2 regions of the Mesorhizobium sp. M0040 genome follow, and region 1 is predicted to be linked to the other one. Evidence: riboswitches for the same ligand, from Rfam matches in the RefSeq annotation. Region 1 holds a riboswitch; the other holds the start of a gene.
The links. A riboswitch is a leader RNA that binds a small molecule or an ion and turns the genes downstream of it on or off. The one in region 1 is predicted to bind thiamine pyrophosphate.
Positions count from the first base shown of each region.

Region 2: it holds a riboswitch for thiamine pyrophosphate, as region 1 does, so the genes downstream of both, thiC (phosphomethylpyrimidine synthase ThiC) here and thiB (thiamine ABC transporter substrate binding subunit) in region 1, are expected to answer to the same signal.

Region 1 is NZ_JAMYVA010000005.1:52,082-62,287, reverse strand. Features, by position in the region: gene NKJ91_RS06445 (ABC-F family ATP-binding cassette domain-containing protein) at 1-1,085, opposite strand, end outside; gene NKJ91_RS06440 (thiamine diphosphokinase) at 1,101-1,745, opposite strand; TPP riboswitch at 1,873-1,987, shown strand; gene thiB (thiamine ABC transporter substrate binding subunit) at 2,031-3,044, shown strand; gene thiP (thiamine/thiamine pyrophosphate ABC transporter permease) at 3,296-4,915, shown strand; gene thiQ (thiamine ABC transporter ATP-binding protein) at 4,912-5,703, shown strand; gene NKJ91_RS06420 (M48 family metalloprotease) at 5,958-7,427, shown strand; gene NKJ91_RS06415 (RNA polymerase factor sigma-32) at 7,441-8,298, opposite strand; gene NKJ91_RS06410 (amino acid ABC transporter substrate-binding protein) at 8,624-9,397, shown strand; gene NKJ91_RS06405 (ABC transporter permease subunit) at 9,520-10,200, shown strand; gene NKJ91_RS06400 (amino acid ABC transporter ATP-binding protein) at 10,197-10,206, shown strand, end outside.
Region 2 is NZ_JAMYVA010000028.1:18,480-28,685, reverse strand. Features, by position in the region: gene NKJ91_RS21725 (Fic family protein) at 205-1,749, shown strand; TPP riboswitch at 1,931-2,047, shown strand; gene thiC (phosphomethylpyrimidine synthase ThiC) at 2,152-3,987, shown strand; gene thiO (glycine oxidase ThiO) at 3,984-4,985, shown strand; gene thiS (sulfur carrier protein ThiS) at 4,954-5,151, shown strand; gene NKJ91_RS21705 (thiazole synthase) at 5,153-5,926, shown strand; gene NKJ91_RS21700 (thiamine phosphate synthase) at 5,923-6,528, shown strand; gene NKJ91_RS21695 (hydroxymethylpyrimidine/phosphomethylpyrimidine kinase) at 6,519-7,292, shown strand; gene NKJ91_RS21690 (GntR family transcriptional regulator) at 8,145-8,870, shown strand; gene NKJ91_RS21685 (ADP-ribosylglycohydrolase family protein) at 8,874-9,929, shown strand; gene NKJ91_RS21680 (PfkB family carbohydrate kinase) at 9,926-10,206, shown strand, end outside.

The DNA of each region.
Region 1 (10,206 bases):
GTCTCCTGCGGGTCGACGGCTTCGCGCTTCTGGTCGAGCGTGGCGATCTCCAGATTTGTGCCGAGCCGCACCGTGCCCGCGTCCGGCTTCAATTCGCCGGTCAGCATCTTCAACAGCGTCGTCTTGCCGGCGCCGTTCGGCCCGACCAGACCGACGCGATCGCCGCGCTGGATGCGGGTCGAGAATCCCTTGACCACGGTCAGATCGCCAAAGCTCTTCTCGATGTTCTTGGCTTCGATCACCAGCTTGCCGGATTCGGCGGCGTCGCTGGCTGTCATCGTCGCCGCACCCTCGGCGCCGCGATGGCCGCGAAAGCGCTGGCGCATGGTCTGCAACTCACCGAGCCGGCGCATGTTGCGCTTGCGCCTTGCCGTCACGCCATAGCGCAGCCAGTGCTCCTCGCGCACGATCTGGCGACCGAGCTTGTGCTGCTCGCGCTCTTCCTCCTCCAGCACCGTGTCGCGCCATTCCTCGAAATAGCCAAAGCCCTTGTCGAGACGGCGGGTCTGGCCGCGGTCGAGCCAGATTGTGGCGCGTGACACGCGCTCGAGAAAACGGCGGTCATGCGAGATGACGACCAGTGCCGAGGAGGTGCGGGCAAGCTCCTCCTCCAGCCATTCGATGACCGAAAGGTCAAGATGATTGGTCGGCTCATCGAGGAGGAGAATGTCGGGCTCCGGCGCCATGACGCGGGCGAGGGCGGCGCGCCGCGCCTCGCCGCCGGAGAGGTCGTTCGGCCGTTCCTCGCCGGTCAGGCCGAGATGCTCCATCAGATAGGTGGCGCGGTAGGGATCGTCGGCCGGCCCGAGCCCCGCCTCGACATAGGCGCGGACAGTCGCAAAGCCGTCCATGTCGGGCATTTGCGGCAAGTAGCGCACGGTCGCCGAAGGCTGGCGGAAGACTTCGCCGTCCTGCGGTTCGATCAGCCCGGCGGCGATCTTGAGGAGCGTCGACTTGCCAGAGCCGTTGCGGCCGACCAGGGCGATCTTGTCGCCAACTGAGGCCGTCAGGGCGGCACCGTCTAGCAGCGGCGTGCCGCCAAAGGTCAGCTTTATCCCGTCGAGATTGAGAATTGGCGGCGCCATGTCGGCTTTCTGGGCTCAGCTTTCCGGAAGAGGATAGGGATGTGCGAGCAGCAGCGCGCGGCCGCTGGCCAGCGCGATTTCCAACCGGCCCCTGACCTCGTTGGAAATGGTCAGCGACGAGCCGAACGCAACCTCGACATGGTCGAGCGGCCATTTGGCGCCGGTGACTGTCAGGCCGGCGAGATCCGAAAAGCCGAGCACCGAAAACAGCGTGCCGTCGACATAGTCGAAGCCAGTCTTTCCAGGCAGCAAAGGAATGCCTTCCTGTGCGCCGCTGGTCAAAAGCACTTCCGTTCCGCCTTCCGCCAGCCGGACGCTCAGCGCCAGATGCAGGAAGATGTGGTCGGTACGTTTGCCGCCGAAGGCGCCTGCGAGCACAAGGCTGGTCGCACCACGTTCGAGTGCGGCGGCGATAGCGAGTTCACCGTCGGTCTTGTCTTTTTCGGCGGGAAACACCTGCCGTGGCACGGCGGCCAGATCCTCCGGCAAATCGGCAGGCACCGAATCGAAATCGCCGACCCAGAGTTCCGGCCTCAGGCCCAGCATGCGGGCATGACCGATGCCGGCATCGGCGGCGATGACGCGCGAGCCTTCGACCTGGCGGTCGAGCAGCGGCGTGCGGATGAGATCGCCGCCAAGCAGGATGGTGAATGTGCTCATATCTCGTGGCCCTTACCAGCCCTGCCCCGGAAACGGAAGATGAAACGGCAGACGAAACGGAAGGCTGGGCTTTGGATGCCCGGCAAACTTCCGCTTGCGCAGCACTTCGGCCGGGCCTATGTGTCGCAACGCTCTAACGGGGTGCCGGACGCGATTTTCGCGGACCGGCTGAGAGGCAAGACTGCCAACCCGCTGAACCTGATCCGGTTTGTACCGGCGGAGGGATTAGACGTTTCGGACAGCCCGACGCCTCAATTCCTTTCAACGCGAACGAAGGAGGCGCCGATGCGCAGTTTTTTCCACTCTCTTGTCTCAATTGTCCTGCTTGCGGCATCCGCGCTCGCCCTGCCAGGGCAGGCATCGGCACAGGATAGACTGACGGTCTATACCTATGAAAGCTTCACCGCCGATTGGGGTCCGGGACCGGCGGTGAAGAAGGCCTTCGAGGCCGAATGCAGTTGCGTCGTCGAATTCGTCTCGGTCGCCGACGGCGTGGCGCTGCTCAACCGTGTGAAGCTGGAAGGCGCCGCGACCAAGGCCGACATCGTACTTGGCCTCGATACCAACTTAACCGCCGACGCCAAGGCAACCGGCCTGTTTTCGCTGCACGGCACCGTGTCGGGCGTCAGTGTGCCGGGCGGCTGGAGCGACGATATTTTCGTGCCGTTCGACTATGGCTATTTCGCCGTCGTCTACGATACCGAAAAACTGAAGAGCCCGCCGAAGAGCCTCAGGGAATTGGTCGAGGGCGATGCCGGAGAGAAGATCGTCATCCAGGATCCGCGCACCTCGACGCCGGGCCTTGGCCTGCTGCTGTGGGTCAAGTCGGTCTATGGCGACAAGGCGCCGGAAGCCTGGGCCAAACTCAAGGCGAAGGTGCTGACGGTAACGCCGGGCTGGAGCGAGGCCTACGGCCTGTTCACCAAGGGCGAGGCGCCGATGGTGCTGTCCTACACCACCTCGCCGGCCTACCACATGGTCGCCGAAAACACCGAGCGCTACCAGGCGGCGTCCTTCGAGGAGGGCGAATATCTGCAGATCGAGGTTGCGGGGATCACCACCAAGGGTGCGAAGAACCCGCTGGCAGAAAAGTTCATTGCCTTCATGACCGGACCGAAATTTCAGGATGTCATTCCCGAAACCAACTGGATGTTCCCGGCCGGCAAAACCGACAAGCCGCTCAACCCGGCGTTCGACAAGCTGGTCAAGCCGACCAAGACCTTGCTGTTCAGCCCGGAAGACGTCGCGGCCAACCGCAAGGCCTGGGTCGATGAGTGGCTTGCGGCGATGAGCAAGTAGGGCTCAAGCCTCGTCGGATGTTTGCGCCAAGCCACCCCCCTCTGGCCTGCCGGCCATCTCCCCCTCAAGGGGGGAGATCGGCAGCTTTGTCGCCTCTCCTCGTCCTGCCACTTGTGAGATTGGCGAAGGCGGCTGAGTGCGCAATCTCCCCCCTTGAGGGGGAGATGGCCGGCAGGCCAGAGAGGGGTGGGCTCGGCCATTGCCAGGTATTTCCTTCGATCAACACCTGTCGTAGTGTCGGGTAGCGCGACATGCGTACGCGTCATCCGGCCGATCCCCGCGTCACTGCCGGCATCGTCGCGCTCGCCGCCATCGCGCTGCTGATCGGCGGTGCATTCGCCGGGCTCGTCGTCGAAGCCACACGCGACCTGTCCGGCGCCGCCTCCGCTTTCGATTCCTATCTCTTGCGCGTCGTCCGTTTCACGCTCTGGCAGGCTCTGCTGTCGACCCTGCTCTCCGTCGCACCGGCGCTGTTCGTCGCGCGCGCCCTGTCGCGGCATCCGCGTTTTTTCGGGCGAGGCTTCATCCTCCAGCTTTTCGCCGTGCCGCTGGCGCTGCCGGCCATTGTTGCCGCACTCGGTGTCTTGGCGCTCTATGGCCGCGCCGGCTATTTTGCCGGCACGCTCGGCGCGCTAGGCGGCCAGAGCTGGCCCGGCATCTATGGCCTGTCGGGCATACTCGTCGCCCATGTCTTCTTCAACCTGCCGCTGGCGACGCGGCTGTTCCTGGAGGCGTTGCAGACCGTGCCGGCCGACCAATGGCGGCTGGCGAGCCAGCTTGGCATGGGTGCTGTGCCGGCCTTCCGGCTGATCGAATGGCCGCCGCTGCGTGCGGCCTTGCCGGGCGTTGCCGGGCTCGTTTTCATGCTGTGCATCACCTCCTTCACCATCGTGCTTACGCTCGGCGGCGGACCCAGCGCGACCACGCTGGAGGTTGCCATCTACCAGGCGCTGCGTTTCGACTTCGACCCGGCGCGGGCTGTGACGCTGACCCTGCTGCAGATTGCCCTGACCTTCGTCGTCGTGCTGGCCTTGACGCGGCTCGGCGCCAATATGGTCGGGGATGCCAATCTGCCGGTGGCGCCGCGCCGGTATTTTTCAGCCGGTGCGGCCGAGACCGTGCTGAACGCATTGGCGATCGGGCTGGCACTGCTGTTTGTCGCCGGGCCGATGGCGGCCACGTTGGCAGCCGGGCTTGGCGCCGATCTCGTCCGCCTGGCCGGCGAGAGCGCGGTGCGGCAAGCGACGGCGACCAGTGCCGTGCTCTCCCTCCTATCGGCGCTGCTCTCTGTGGCGTTGTCGCTGTCGCTGGTCATGGCGCGCCGGGCGCTGGCGCTCACCCGGCGGACAGGCCGGCGGACACTGCTCGAACATCTGGCCGACACCGGTGCGGGGTTCGTCCTGGTGGTGCCGCCCATCGTCATCGGCGCCGGCTGGTTCCTGCTCCTGCGCACCGTCGGCGATGTCTTTGCGATCGCCCCTGTCATGGTCGTTGCGGTCAATGCGGTGATGGCGATGCCGTTCGCCATCCGCGCCATCCGCCCTGCCTATGACGCGGCGAGCGAACGCCACGAACGGCTCTGTGCACAGCTTGGTATCTCGGGCTGGAACCGGTTGCGGCTGGTCGACTGGCCGTCGCTACGGAGGCCACTCGCCACCGGCTTCGCTTTCGCCATGGCGCTGTCGCTCGGCGATCTCGGCGTCATTGCGCTATTCGGCAGCGATTCCGTGCAGACCTTGCCCTATCTGCTGCTGGCGCGCATGGGCAGTTACCGCACCGAGGATGCGGCCGGGCTGGCGCTGCTGCTCGGCCTTGTCTGCCTGGCGCTGGTGTTGGCCGCGGACTGGCTGGGAAGGAGCGAGAAATCATGATGCCGATCAGCCCGGAACGGTCCATTTCGGTGGAAAAAGGCGCGGCCGTGCGGCTCGATAATGTCTCGTTCAGCTATGGTGAAACGCCGCTTGTATTCGATGTCGATTTCCCGGCGTCGGAAATCACCGCCATCATGGGGCCGAGCGGTTCGGGAAAGTCGACGCTGCTCAATCTGGTGGCCGGCTTCGAGACGCCGCGGTCAGGCCGCGTGCTGATCGGCGGCGCCGAAGTCAGCACTGCGCCGCCATCAGCGCGGCCGGTATCGATGGTGTTCCAGGAAAACAACCTGTTTGCCCATCTTTCCCTCGAGCAGAATGTCGGGCTCGGCCGCTCGTCTTCGCTCAGGCTGAGCGAGGCTGACCGCGCCGCAATCGCCGCAGCGCTGAAGCGCGTCGGCCTTGCCGGCAAGGAAAGCCGGCTGCCGCGCGAACTCTCGGGCGGCGAGCGGCAGCGCGTCGCGCTCGCCCGTGTCCTGGTGCGCGACCGGCCGGTGTTGTTGCTCGACGAGCCGTTCGCTTCGCTCGGACCGGCACTGCGCGACGACATGCTCGACCTGGTGGCCGACGTCCATTCGGAGCAGCGCATGACGGTGCTATTCGTCACGCACCAGCCGGACGATGCGCGCCGTATCGGCCAAAACATGATTTTCCTGGATGGTGGCACGGTTGCCGCGACGGGCACCGCGGCCGATTTTTTCGTCGGGGCTGGACCGGAGGCATTCCGACGCTATATCGGCTCGGGTCCGTTTGCGGTTGGATCACGAGATGTTGCCCGGAAGCGGACATAATTTATGGTCAAACCGGCGGAAGGCGAAGCGGCGCTTGCTTGCCATGGTCGAGGTAGTGTGGCTAGGTCCGCCAGGAGCTGGTCCGGCCTAGACCGTGATTTGCCCTTGCTGCCTCGTATCTGTCGGACGCACGAAGGACGCCGTAGCACTTGATTTTGCGCGTGATGCTTTCCGGAAATCGCGCCCGATTTTCGCGGTCACGTGCCAGGACTTGAAAGGACGCCGATCTGCCGACCGGCATCGACAATCGGAGGGTGAAACCGCTGGCGCGCTTTCTGGCGCTGGCCGGTCTTGCCGTGGCGCTGGCAAGCTGCCAGATGTTCACGCCTCCCGACGTGCAGGAATCGGGCTTCCAGCCCTCCGACAAGCCGATCACGGTCGACAATGTCGCCGCCAACGGCAAGCTCGCTCAACTGGCGAAGGCGCAGCACCCGCGCATCCTCGCCACCTATGGCGGCGAGTATTCCGACCCCAAGCTCGAGCGCATGGTGGCCAAGATCGTCGGCAGACTGACAGTGGTGTCGGCCAACCCAACCCAGACCTACCGCATCACCATCCTCAACTCGCCCAACGTCAATGCCTTCGCGCTGCCGGGCGGCTATCTCTACATCACCCGCGGGCTGCTGGCGCTGGCCAACGATTCCGCCGAGCTTGCCGCCGTCATCGCGCATGAGATGGGCCACGTTACGGCCAACCACGGCCTGCAGCGCCAGCAGCTGGAAGCCGAGGAGGGGTTGGCGACCAAGGTCGTTTCGGATGTGCTCGGCGACAACCCGACGGCCAAGGCGGCGCTGATCCGCGGCAAGCTGAGGCTGGCCCAGTTCTCGCGCAATCAGGAGCTGGAGGCCGACGCCATCGGCATCAAGTCGATCGGCGAAGCCGGTTTCGATCCCTACGCCGCCGGCCGCTTCCTGCAGTCGATGTCGGCCTATACCGATTTCCGCTCAATCAGCGGCGCTACCGACGCCAGCCTCGACTTCCTGGCGACGCACCCCAACACGCCGCAGCGTATAGACCTCGCGCAGCGCCACGCCCGCCAGTTCGGCGCGCCCGGTGTCGGGTCGCGCGACCGCGATTCATTTCTTGCCGGCGTAGACGGGCTACTTTACGGCGACACGCCGGAGGAAGGCTATGTGCGCGGCGAAACCTTCCTGCACCCTGGCCTCGGCGTGTCGTTCTCGGTGCCCAACGGCTTCGTCATCGACAATTCGGCGGCGGCGGTGACGGCGACCGGCCCGGGCGACATGGCGATCCGCTTCGACGGCGTTTCGATCGACAAGAACCGCTCGCTGACCGACTACATCCGCAGCGGTTGGGTTGCCGGCCTCAACGACAGCAGCGTGCGCCAGGAGACGATCAACGGCAACGAAGCGGCAACCGCGCATGCCGGCGCCGACGGCTGGCAATTCGATATTGCGGTGATCCGCGCCGGCGGCCAGGTCTACCGCTTGCTGACCGCGGCACCTTCGGCCAGCACCTCGCTGAGCACGGTGGCGCGCTCGGTCAGCGGCTCGTTCCGCATCCTGAGTGCTGCCGAGAAGGCGGCGTTGAAGCCACTGCGTATCCGCATCGTCACGGTGCAGCCCGGCCAGACAATGGGCTCCCTGGCCGCACAGATGGTCGGCGTCGACCGCAAGCTGGATTTGTTCAGGGTGCTCAACGCGCTGTCGCCGGGTGCCGCGGTTTCGGCCGGCGACAAGGTCAAGATCGTCACCGACAAATAGCAGCCGACGCGATTCAGGCTGCGAGAAATTCCGGATTCTGCTTTACCAGCGCCGCCTTGAGCTTTTCCATGGCGCGCGCCTCGATCTGCCGGACACGTTCCTTGGAGATGCCGAGCGTCTCGCCGAGCGCTTCGAGCGTCGCGCCCTCGTCGCTCAGCCGGCGCTCCTCGATAATCCTGAGCTCGCGCGCATTGAGAGCGCCGAGTGCCGTCTTCAGCCACACCGAGCGGCGTTCGACGTCGATCGTATCGCCGACGACCTCATCGGGCAGCGGGTCATCCGAAACCAGGAACTCCATCCGCTCGGTTGCGCCCGCATCGTCGGCTAGCGGCGTGTTGAGCGAGCTGTCCGGCGCCGAAAGGCGGGAATCCATCATCGCCACATCGGCCTCCGATACCCCGAGAGCCGCCGACACTTCGCGGTAGAGCGTGGCATTCGACATCTGCTCGGCGCCGTTTGCCAGGCGGGCGCGCAGACGCCGCAGGTTGAAGAACAGCGCCTTTTGCGCCGAGCTCGTGCCGCCGCGCACGATCGACCAGTTGCGCAGGATATAGTCCTGCATCGAGGCGCGAATCCACCAAGTCGCGTAGGTCGAGAACCGCACCTCGCGCTCGGGCTCGAAACGGGCCGCTGCCTCCAGCAGCCCGACATGGCCTTCCTGGATCAGGTCGCCCAGCGGAAGGCCGTAGTGGCGAAACCGCGACGCCATGGAAATGACCAACCGCATATGCGCGACGGTGATGCGGTGCAGCGCGTGCTGGTCATTGTTTTCCTTCCAGCGCAGCGCCAGGAGATGCTCTTCGTCACGTTCCAGATAAGGGGCTTTCATCGCCGCGCGAACCATGGTCCGTCCTGCACTGTCTTCCATCATGCCGCGCTCCTGCTCCAGGCGTTGCGGTGCGATCGAATCGTGAGTTGGCGCCGATGGTTGAAATGGCGGCGCCGCGCCCTACAACAGCGAAGAACGTGCCATGCGGGGGAATGTTCCCCCGGACTGTCATGTCGATTGCGCTGTTCCAGGCGATTCGCCACCGGCCTTGACTCAGCCGGATGGCGCCCGGAGATGCTGGTTGAGAATTGGATTTCAAGGGCGCGAGATTTTTGAAATTTAGTTTCTTATTCTGGCATCGCGCATCTGTCATTTTCCGGCACTCGCAATGACGCCGGACATCGGCCAAGGACGGGATCACAGAAAAATGAAATGGCTCAAATCGCTCATCATCGCCGGAACGCTGCAGGTTCTGGCCATCGCCGCCGGTCACGCCGGCGCCAATCTCGACCAGATCAAGCAGTCCGGCGTCTTCAAGGTCGGCACGGAAGGAACCTATGCGCCCTTCACCTATCATGATGCTTCCGGCGCGCTGGTCGGCTTCGACGTCGAGATCGCGCGGGCCATCGCCGAGCGCCTCGGCGTCAAAGCCCAGTTCCTCGAAGGCAAATGGGACGGGCTGATCGCCGGTCTCGATGCCAACCGCTACGATGCCGTCATCAACGAGGTCGGCATCACCGAGGCGCGCAAGGCCAAATATGACTTTTCGGATCCCTACATCGCCTCCAAGGCGGTGCTGATCGTGCGCGGCGACAACACCGATATTAAGAGCTTCGCCGATCTCAAGGGCAAGAAAGCGGCGCAATCGCTGACTTCGAACTTCGGCAAGCTGGCTGAAACCAACGGCGCCGAACTCGTCGGCACCGACGGCTTCGACCAGTCGATCCAGCTGCTTCTTACGGGCCGCGCCGACGCCACCATCAACGACAGCCTGTCCTTCCTCGACTTCAAGAAGCACAAGCCCGACGCCAATGTGAAGATTGCCGCCCAGGAAGAAAACGCCGACTATTCCGGCGTCATCGTGCGCAAGGGCGATCCGGAACTGGTGGCCGCCATCAATAAGGCGCTGGCCGACATCAAGGCCGACGGCACCTACAAGAAAATCGCCGACACCTATTTCGGCCAGGACGTTTCGAAGTAAAACGGCTTTCTCGTGTGGGCCGAATGCCGGCCCGCGTCGTTCGTATCGCGGCGAGCTGTCTTTCGACGGCCCGCCGCTTTCGCGTGATATGAGCGACGGCAATCTGGCAAGGAGGAGCCTTCGTGCCGCACTGGCTGCAATTGATGCTGGAATCCCTGCCTACGCTGCTGTGGGCTGCACTGATCTTCACCGTGCCGTTGACGCTGCTGTCGTTTGCATTCGGTCTTGTTCTCGGCCTGGTCGTGGCGCTTGTCCGGCTGTTCGGTCCCAAACCGCTGGTCGCCGTGGTCCGCTTCTACGTCTGGATCTTCCGCGGCACGCCGCTTCTCGTGCAACTGTTCCTTATCTTCTACGGCCTGCCATCGGTCGGCATCCTGCTCGACGCCTTTCCGGCAGCACTGATCGGCTTCACCTTGAACATCGGCGCCTATTCGTCGGAAATCATCCGCGCCGTCATCGGTTCGGTACCGAAGGGCCAGTGGGAAGCGGCCTATTCGATCGGCATGACCTGGGCCCAGGCAATGCGGCGCACCATTCTTCCACAGGCGGGGCGCGTCGCGGTGCCGCCGCTGTCCAACACCTTCATCTCGCTGGTCAAGGACACTTCGCTCGCCGCCGCCATCACCGTGCCCGAGATGTTCCAGGCAGCGCAGCGCATCGTCGCCACCACCTATGAGCCGCTGATCCTCTATGTTGAGGCAGCGGCCCTCTATCTGGTCATGAGCTCCGTGCTGTCGGCCTTGCAGGCGCGGCTGGAAACGCGGCTCAACCGTTATGGCGGCTTCCTGGAGGCGCGCGCATGATCGGCC
Region 2 (10,206 bases), on a different contig from region 1:
CGAATGGCGGTTCCTGGACTCACCTTTTTGTCTGAAGTCGCTTCCTTGAGCCGGTGGCGGAGTTCTTGCTTGATCGACTTCAGCACCGTTTTGGAATCGGTTTTCGGAAAATTTGTCTGGTGGCATCAATTTTCATGGGATAGGATCATTTTTCATAGGTTTTGGCCGAACTAAACCAAAATTCGATGGAAGGATTCGCTTTTCATGCCTGCGATCCAGCAGCACCAATTTTCAGGTCCTGTTACCGTTTTTCAGGAAATCCGCCTTCCTGAAACGGCGACCCCGGCCGGGTACAGCGCCCTGATCGGAGCCTACAGGCTCGCCGTGCCCTTGCCCCGTAGGTTGTTCGCCACTGGCGAGCATCATCGCATTACCGAACGGGATGGCTGGCGGATCATGACCCCCCGCCATGCCCCAAATCCTACCCTCGAAGGCCACCTGACCTTTGCGCTCAAGTACGAGGGACTGGACCTTGCCGTCCTCAAGCGGCTGTTCCAAGTGACCGGTCCCGCGCCGATCGAGGCGCTGGTCCGTGAAAGCCCGACCGGCAGTTATGCCCGCCGCATCTGGTTTTTATATGAATGGCTGAGGGGCGCGCGTATCGATCTGCCGGACGCGGAGGCCGGACGATACATTCCGGTTGTCGATCCCGAGCTGCAGTGGCCGGGACCCGACAAGACCGCTTCGCGCTACCGCGTAAGGGACAATCTCCCCGGCACGCGTGAGTTCTGCCCTCTGGTGTTCCGCACCAAGATTCTCGAAAAATTCATCGGCCTTGAACTACCGCGGCGCGCGGAGGCAATCGTAGCGGACGTGCCGCGCGACCTCCTTGCTCGGACCGCCGTCTTTCTTTTGCTCAAAGACTCGCGATCAAGCTATGCGATCGAGGGCGAGCACCCGCCGCAAGATCGCATCCAGCGCTGGGGCCGCGCCATCGGCGAAGCCGGCCGCTGGCCGATCGATCGCGATGAGCTGCTGCGTCTGCAAAGAATTGTACTTGGCGACGCCCGTTTCGTAAGACTTGGCTTCCGAAAAGAAGGAGGTTTCGTCGGCGAGCATGACCGAGACAACGGCACGCCCTTGCCCGATCACATCGGCGCTCGGCCCGAGGACCTGCCGCGGCTAATCGATGGAATGGCAGCGTTCGATCAGGGCCCCGCGCAAAACCTTGATGCAGTCGTAGCCGCCGCAATCCTCGCCTTCGGCTTTGTCTACATTCACCCGTTCGAGGACGGAAACGGCCGCATTCACCGCTACCTAATCCATCACGTCCTTGCCATGCGCGGCTTCAATCCGCCGGGAGTGGTCTTTCCCGTCTCGGCCGCGATCCTGGACCAGATCAACGAGTACAGGGGCGTGCTCGAGAGCTATTCGCAGCGCCTTCTGCCGTTGGTGGAATGGGAACCGACGCCGCAATTCAACGTCCGGGTGCTGAATGACACCGGTGATTTCTACCGGTTCTTCGATGCAACCCCGCACGCCGAATTCCTCTATGCCTGCGTTCAGCGGACGATCGAACGGGACCTTCCCGAGGAAACCGCATTTCTGCAGCGCTACGATCAGTTCCGGCAGCAGGTGGACGCCTTTATCGACATGCCCGAGCGGTTGACCGATCTGCTCTTCCTTTTTCTTCACCAGAATGATGGACATCTATCGAACCGCGCGCGCGAAAAGGAATTCGCCGCGCTGACCAGTGACGAGGCAGGAAGAATCGAGGCGATCTACGCGCAAACCTTTGGTGCCCATTGAAGGTGTGATCATCAGGATCGATTTTAAGTCCGACGTTTGCGATTCCCTTGTCCCTGCCTTCATCTCCGACGCTTGACTTGTCGCCGAGACATGCACGATTTTTTCCGCACGGTCTGACCGGCCGCCGATCAGCCGCGGCCAGAACGCGCTTGACAAACCGGAGCCGTCCCGTCCAACCTCACGCATTCACCAGGGGAGTCCCGGCAAGGGGCTGAGATACTGCTGGCATTCGCGGCGCAGTGACCCGTTGAACCTGATCCAGTTCATACTGGCGTAGGGACGGTGCAAGCGCTTTGCGGGAGTTTACGCCCGAGGTCCTGTTTCGGCAGGTCGACAGAAGCGTCTTTTCATCCTCCCGGCACAGAACTGGGTCTCCAATGCAACGAGCAAAGGAGCCTCAAGATGAATGCCCTCACCCCCGCCGTCTCGACGGGACCGCTGCCCGCCTCACGAAAAATCCACAAGCCCGGTGCCATCCACCCGCAGATCAGGGTGCCGATGCGCGAAATCTCCGTCCATCCGACGGCCGGCGAACCGCCCGTCACCGTCTACGATCCGTCCGGCCCCTATACAGACCCGACTGTCGAAACCAGCATCGAAAATGGCCTTGCACGGCTTCGCCATGAATGGGTCACCGCGCGCGGCGATGTCGAAGCCTATGACGGCCGCCACGTCCGGCCAGAAGACAATGGGTTTGCGGCGGGCGAGCGCCTAACACCGGAATTTCCAGTCCGCAACCGGCCACTCCGGGCCAAGACCGGCAAGGCGGTGACACAGTTTGCCTATGCGCGCGCTGGCATCATCACGCCCGAAATGGAGTTCGTCGCCATCCGCGAGAATCTTGGTCGCGAGATCCTGCACGGCAAGCTTGAGCGCTACGGCGAGGCCTTCGGCGCGGCGATCCCCGACTTCGTCACGCCTGAATTCGTCCGCCACGAGGTGGCGCGCGGACGCGCGATCATTCCCGCCAACATTAATCATCCCGAGAGCGAACCGATGATTATCGGTCGCAATTTCCTGGTCAAGATCAACGCCAATATCGGTAACTCCGCCGTCACATCGTCGATGGCTGAAGAGGTCGAAAAGATGGTGTGGGCGATCCGCTGGGGCGCCGACACGGTGATGGATCTGTCGACCGGCCGCAACATCCACAACATCCGCGAATGGATCGTCCGCAACTCGCCGGTGCCGATCGGCACGGTGCCGCTTTACCAGGCGCTCGAGAAAGTCGGCGGCATTGCCGAGGATCTTACCTGGGAGGTTTACCGCGACACGCTGATCGAACAGGCCGAACAGGGCGTCGACTATTTCACCATCCATGCCGGCGTGCGGCTGCACTATATCCCGCTGACCGTCGACAGGGTGACGGGCATCGTCTCGCGCGGCGGCTCGATCATGGCCAAATGGTGCCTGCACCATCACCGGGAAAGCTTCCTCTACGAGCACTTCACGGAGATCTGCGACATCGCCAGAGCCTACGACGTATCCTTCTCGCTCGGCGACGGCCTTCGTCCGGGCTCGATCGCCGATGCAAACGATGCGGCGCAGTTCGCCGAGCTGGAAACGCTTGGCGAGCTGACGAAGATCGCCTGGGCCAAGGATTGCCAGGTGATGATCGAGGGGCCTGGCCACGTGCCGATGCACAAGATCAAGCAGAACATGGACAAGCAGCTCGCCGTCTGCGGCGAGGCGCCGTTCTATACGCTTGGACCGCTGACGACCGACATCGCGCCGGGCTACGACCACATTACCTCCGGCATCGGCGCCGCGATGATCGGCTGGTTCGGCACCGCCATGCTCTGCTACGTCACGCCCAAGGAGCATCTCGGCCTTCCCGATCGCAACGATGTCAAGATCGGGGTGATCACCTACAAGATCGCCGCCCATGCCGCCGACCTGGCGAAGGGTCATCCGGCGGCGAAAGTCAGGGATGACGCGCTTTCCCGCGCCCGCTTCGAGTTCCGCTGGCAGGACCAGTTCAACCTGTCGCTTGATCCAGAAACCGCGCGGTCCTTCCATGATCAGACCTTGCCCAAGGAGGCGCACAAGGTGGCGCATTTCTGCTCGATGTGCGGGCCGAAATTCTGCTCGATGCGTATCTCCCACGACATCCGTACCGAGGCGCAGAAAGAGGGCATGGCGGCGATGGCGGCGAAATACCGCGAGGGCGGCGATCTCTACCTGCCGGCGGACGAGACCGGCGCACCGCTCATACCTCAGCCACGTGAGCCATCATGAAGGTGCTGGTCAAAGGGGCCGGCGTTGCCGGCCTCACCGCCGCCTTCGAGTTCGCCGCACGCGGCGCGGCGGTTACCGTTGCCGAGACAAGGCCTGGCCTTGGGGGCAATGCGTCGTGGTTCGCCGGCGGCATGTTGGCGCCATGGTGCGAGCGTGAAAGCGCCGAGCAGCCGGTGCTGGATCTCGGGCGCGGTGCCGCCGACTGGTGGGATGCCGCAACGCCCGGCCAGGTGACGCGGGCCGGAACGCTGGTCGTGGCCGCGCCGCGCGATGCGGGCGAGCTCGACCGGTTCGCCAGCCGCACGACGGGCTATCGGCGCGTCGAGGAAGATGAAATTGCCTTGCTGGAGCCCGACTTAGCCGGCCGCTTCCGCCGCGGATTGCTCTTTCCCGATGAGGGCCATCTCGATCCGCGCCAGGCGATGGCAGCGCTTCATGACAAGCTCGCAGCCATGGGTGTCGAATTCCACTTCGGCGCCGACGCCCAGCATGTTTTTGATTTCGATCGTCAGATCGATTGCACGGGAATGGCGGCTGTCGATGACAGGCTGCGCGGCGTTCGTGGCGAAATGCTGATACTGCGCACCCCAGACATCTCGCTGTCGCGCCCGGTCAGGCTGCTGCATCCGCGCTTTCCACTCTATTTGGTGCCGCGCACCGACCACCGTTTCATGGTTGGCGCGACGATGATTGAAAGCCAGTCCGCCGGACCCGTTACGGCGCGCTCCATGTTGGAGCTGCTGGGTACCGCCTATGCCCTCCATCCGGCCTTTGGCGAGGCCGAGATCGTTGAAACCGGTGTTGGCGTCCGTCCAGCCTTTCCCGACAATTTTCCGCGTGCCGAAACGAACGGTGAGATCATCGCGATCAACGGGCTCTATCGTCACGGTTTTCTCCTGGCTCCCGCCATGGCGCGCCAGGCTGCCGACCTGGTTTTCAGTCAAGACAGAACCAAGGAGCTTGCTCATGAAACTGATGGTCAACGGCAAAGTGCATGAGGTTGCCGCCGCCACGCTGGCCGAGCTGCTTGCCGCGCTTGACTATGAGGGCGATTGGCTCGCGACCGCCGTCAACAACGACCTCGTGCACAAAGCCAGCCGGGCGGAATTCCAATTGAACGACGGCGACCGGATCGAAATCCTCTCGCCCATGCAGGGAGGCTAGCATGTTCGATCTTCTCGGGACGACGCTTCCCTCCCGCCTGCTTCTCGGCACGGCTCAATATCCTTCGCCGGCCATCCTTGCCGATGCAGTCAGGGCATCGGGCACCTCGGTGGTGACCGTCTCGTTGCGCCGTGAAATGGCAGGCGGCAGGGCTGGCGAAAAATTCTGGTCGTTGATCCGCTCGCTTGGTGTCAGAATCCTGCCCAACACTGCTGGCTGCCACTCCGTCAAGGAAGCGGTCACGACCGCACAAATGGCGCGCGAAATCTTCGGCACGACCTGGATCAAGCTCGAAGTGATCGGCAATCACGACACGCTGCAGCCGGACGCGTTCGGTCTGCTCGAAGCCGCCCGCATCCTGTGCGAGGACGGTTTTGCGGTGTTCCCGTATACTACCGACGACCTTGTCGTCGCCGAGCGGCTGCTTGCGGCGGGCTGCAAGGTCTTGATGCCCTGGTGCGCACCGATCGGTTCCGCCCTCGGGCCGGTCAACATTACCGCGCTGCGCTCGATGCGCGGACATTTCCCTGATGTCCCGCTGATCGTGGATGCTGGTCTCGGACGGCCATCGCACGCGGCAACAGTCATGGAGTTCGGCTTTGATGCCGTGCTCCTGAACACAGCGGTCGCCAAGGCGGCCGATCCGGTCGGCATGGCGCGTGCGTTCGGCAAGGCGGTCGACGCCGGTCGAGAAGCTTTCAGCTCGGGGATGCTCGAACCCCGCGACGTCGCGGTGCCATCGACACCGACCATCGGCAGGGCGGTTTTCTCATGAAGCTCGATCCCTTCTACCTGATCGTCGACAGCGCCGCCTGGATCGAACGGCTGGTGCCGCTTGGCGTCAAGCTGGTTCAGTTGCGCATCAAGGATAGGAACGAGACCACGCTGCGGACGGAAATCCGCCGCGCGAACGGCGTCTGCGCGGTCCATGGTTGCCAACTGATCGTCAACGACTATTGGCGGCTCGCCATTGAGGAAGGCTGCGACTTCGTCCATCTCGGCCAAGAGGATTTGGCTGCGGCCGACCTGCTGGCGATTAAGTACGCCGGATTGAAGCTCGGGCTCAGCACGCACGATCATCTCGAACTGGAAACGGCCATCGCTGCCGAGCCCGACTATATCGCGCTCGGCCCCATCTATCCCACTATCCTGAAGCAGATGAAATGGGCGCCGCAAGGGCTCGAGCGGATCAGCGAGTGGAAGCATCGGGTGGCGCGGATCCCATTGGTCTCCATCGGCGGCCTCAACCCCGACCGGCTCGACGGTGTCTTCGAGGCTGGTGCGGACAGCGCGGCGGTTGTCACCGACATCACGTTGAATGCCGATCCCGAAGCGCGCACGCGAGAATGGATCGAAAAGACAAAACCATGGCGCTGAGGCGAGAACCGCATGTGCTCGTGGTCGGCGGATCAGACTCCAGCGGTGGGGCTGGAATTGCACGTGATATCGAGACGATCTCTTCCATTGGCGTGCGCACCTGCCTGGCTATCACAGCGCTGACGGTGCAGACGCACGAAGCCGTGATGGAAATCCATCCTTCGCAGCCCGATCTTGTGGCCGATCAGATGTGCGCCGCGCTGCAGGCCAACAAGGTGGCGGCAATTAAGATCGGAATGCTCGCAACGGCTGAGATCGTCGTTGCCATTGCCGGCGTGCTGCGCGAAAATCCACAGGTACCGGCAGTGCTCGATCCGGTGCTGGCCTCGAGCTCCGGCCGGGGGCTTCTGGAAGCAGGTGCCATCGCTGCCATGAGGCGCGATCTGATGCCGCTTTGCTGCCTTGTGACCCCCAATCTCCTCGAGCTGGCGCTCCTTGTTGGTGCGGAACCGCCAGCCGACGAGAGCGACGCGGTGAGACTGGGACGGAAATTGCTGGCAGCCGGCGTGCCGGGCCTGCTGATCAAAGGGGGCCACGCATCAGGACCTCGATCAACCGATATTCTGTTGCGTTCCGATCAAGAACCAATCCGCTTCGACGCACCTCGTCTTGTCGCATCAATGCGCGGGACGGGTTGCATACTGGCTAGCGCGATTGCGGCGCATCTGGCGAAGGCGAAGCCGCTCGAAGACAGTGTGCGCGAAGGCAAGCGGCTTGTCTTGGCCATGTTTAAGAAGAATGCAGCAGACCGACGAAACTTGTAAGATTTTCCAACTCTCGAAAGACACGCCTGCCTCTCGCGGATCCGGGCTGGTAATTTCCCCTCGTAACTCACCTCACTCGACAGGAGTAGTTTGACGGCCTCGCCAGGCGGCGACCGCGAGATCAACGATGGCGAGGCGGCCGTCGTGCGCCGTATCTAGTCCGTTGTGTGGCATCCTTTCCCCACATTGGACTGCGATCCTGGAATTCACCTTGGTCGCGAGCTCCTGCTAAACGACGCCCCTCGACGGGAGCGGTCGATCCCGCGTCTCGGCTGCGTCTGCGCTAGGCTGACGCTCCTTAGGCCGTCCTGTTGAACCGGACTCGGGATCACGAACTGCCTCCGACAATGAATGAACATTGTCCGTCTTACGGCCATTTCATCGCCACCGCCGGTGTGCTCAAGCGATGCAGGCCATCCCTGTCATTCAAGGGATTATCGGCTTCGAAAAACAGTGAAGCTTCATCCGTCCTTGCATCCGCTTCGCTCAGGCTCAGCAGACGTCAGCAGGTTCTTCACCACGTTAAGAGCGAGGGCGTGTGGCTCAAGCCGGCTTGGCACGGGGCCGGGAGGTGATCGCGGTGTTCGAGACCGAGCCGACGCGAAACCCAACCACTTTATGTGGCTCGAGTGGTGTGAAGGTCGGATCAGCATCATTCGCGACTACCTCAATGCCCACTATGTTGCCGATGATGCGGAGCTGGCGCTGGGCGCCAGATCCCACGGCGACAGAACCGGCGACTATGCTCGTCGCGACGCCTAATCAAGCCCGATAGCAGCTCCATGCGGCACTCGTTGACAAGCCTGCCGTGATATGAACAGGATTATACAGGCTCACTGAACAGGTACCCATATGAAGCGACGCTCGGTTCAACTGTCTCCCGGCACGGGCAAGCCCGAACAGATCGCCACCGTTCTCGAACATGAAATCCGCTCCGGTGTTCTCGGCTTCGGCGACCGGCTGCAAAGCGAGAACGAGCTCGTCCATCGTTTCTCCGTCAGCCGCAACACCGTCCGCAAAGGCCTCGAGGAACTGTCCAGCCGCGGGCTGATCACCACCAAAGTCGGCATCGGCTCTTTCGTCACCTTCGATGGCAAGCCCGTTGATGACTCCATCGGTTGGTCGCGGGCGCTCGCCAATGCCGGCGCCAATGCAGAGACGCGGACGCTGCGGCTCGAGGTGATCGAGGATCCCGATCTTGCCGCACTGCTTGGTATAGAAAACCCGTTTTTTATCGCTGTCGACCGGGTGCGCACCAATGCCAGCGACGGCCACGCCATCTCCATCGAGCGCAGCCGCCTGCCATTGTCGCCGAAACTGGAGGACGTGCCGTTACGCGGGCTGCGCGAAGGCTCGCTGCACCAGACGCTGCGCGGCGCCGGCCTCATTCCCGACCATGGCGAGGAATGGGTCGGCATCGAAATGCTCAACGCCGAGGACTCTGCAATCCTCGGTTGCCCGCAAGGCACGCCCTTCCTTCGCGGTCGCCGGTTGACCCGCGCCGCCGATGACCGGCCGATCGAATATGTGACCAGCCTGCTCAACCCGGCGCATTTTGCGCTCCATATGAGGTTCTGAGTGATGCCGGACGACACCGGGAACATGACCGATCGGGCGGTGGGGGCGCTTGTCGGCGGGGCGCTGGGAGATGCGCTGGGCATGCCGACGCAGCTTTTGTCGCCGGCCCGGATTGCCGAACTCTACGGCCATGTAGAGGGCTTCATTGCTCCTTTCGCCGACCATCCGGTGTCGAAGGGGCTCGCCGCTGGAACGATCACCGACGACACCGAACAGGCGCTTCTGCTTGGCCGTATCCTGGTCGAATCCGGCAACCGCTTCGATCATGCGCGGTGGGTCAACGCGCTGCTCGACTGGGAGCGCGACGTCAAAGCGCGCGGCAGCTACGATCTGCTGGGACCATCGACCAAACGCGCCATCAACGCCATCAACAATGGCGTGTCGGCCGAGGAAGCGGGGCGCAGCGGCGACACAAATGGTGCGGCCATGCGCATTGCGCCGGTCGGCATCATGATGCCGCCGGAGCCGCTGGACGCGCTGGTCGCCAAAGTTGCTGAGACATGCCGGGCCACGCACAACACCTCGATTGCCATTGCGGCCGCAGCCGCCGTTGCGGCGGCCGTCAGCTGCGGCGTCGCCGACGGCGACTGGCGCGCCGCTTCCGACAGCGCCATCGCCGCGGCGAGGAGCGGAGCAACGCTCGGCCATTGGGTGACTGGCGGTGACATTGCCGCGCGCATTGGGTGGGCGCAGGAGCTTGTGCGCGGCAAGGCGACGAAGGACGCGATCCGGCTGATCACCGATCTGGTCGGCACCGGCGTCGCCAGTCAGGAGTCCGTTCCGGCTGCATTCGCGGTGCTGGAAGTCGCCGGCGGTGATCCCTGGCAAGCGGCAGTCATCAGTGCCAATCTCGGTGGCGACACCGACACTATCGGCGCCATCGCGACCGGCATGGCTGGCGCCTGCACCGGCTTTTCCCGATTGCCTCAGAACCGCATTGCAGACCTCAAGGGCATCGACATAGCGGCGGTTGGCGCGCTCACCGCCGAGCTTGTTGCGGCCCGTATATCCAAGCGCCGTGCGGACAGGACGGGTCCCGGCAAGGATGCGGCGGTATGAGTGGGCGTCTTGTCCATGTCGGCAGCGCGGTGGTCGACTATATCTACCGCATCGACGCCTTGCCGGCGCCGGGTACGGAGAAGACGGCGTCGAGCTACACGCAAGTCGCCGGCGGCGGCTTCAACATGATGGTCGCGGCCAGCCGCACCGGCATGAAGGTGGTGTTCGGCGGCCAGCTCGGCAGCGGACCCAATGGCGACTTCCTGCGCACGGCCTTAGCCAGTGAGGGGATCGAGACACTGACGCCGCCATCGCCCGTCATGGACAGCGGCAATTG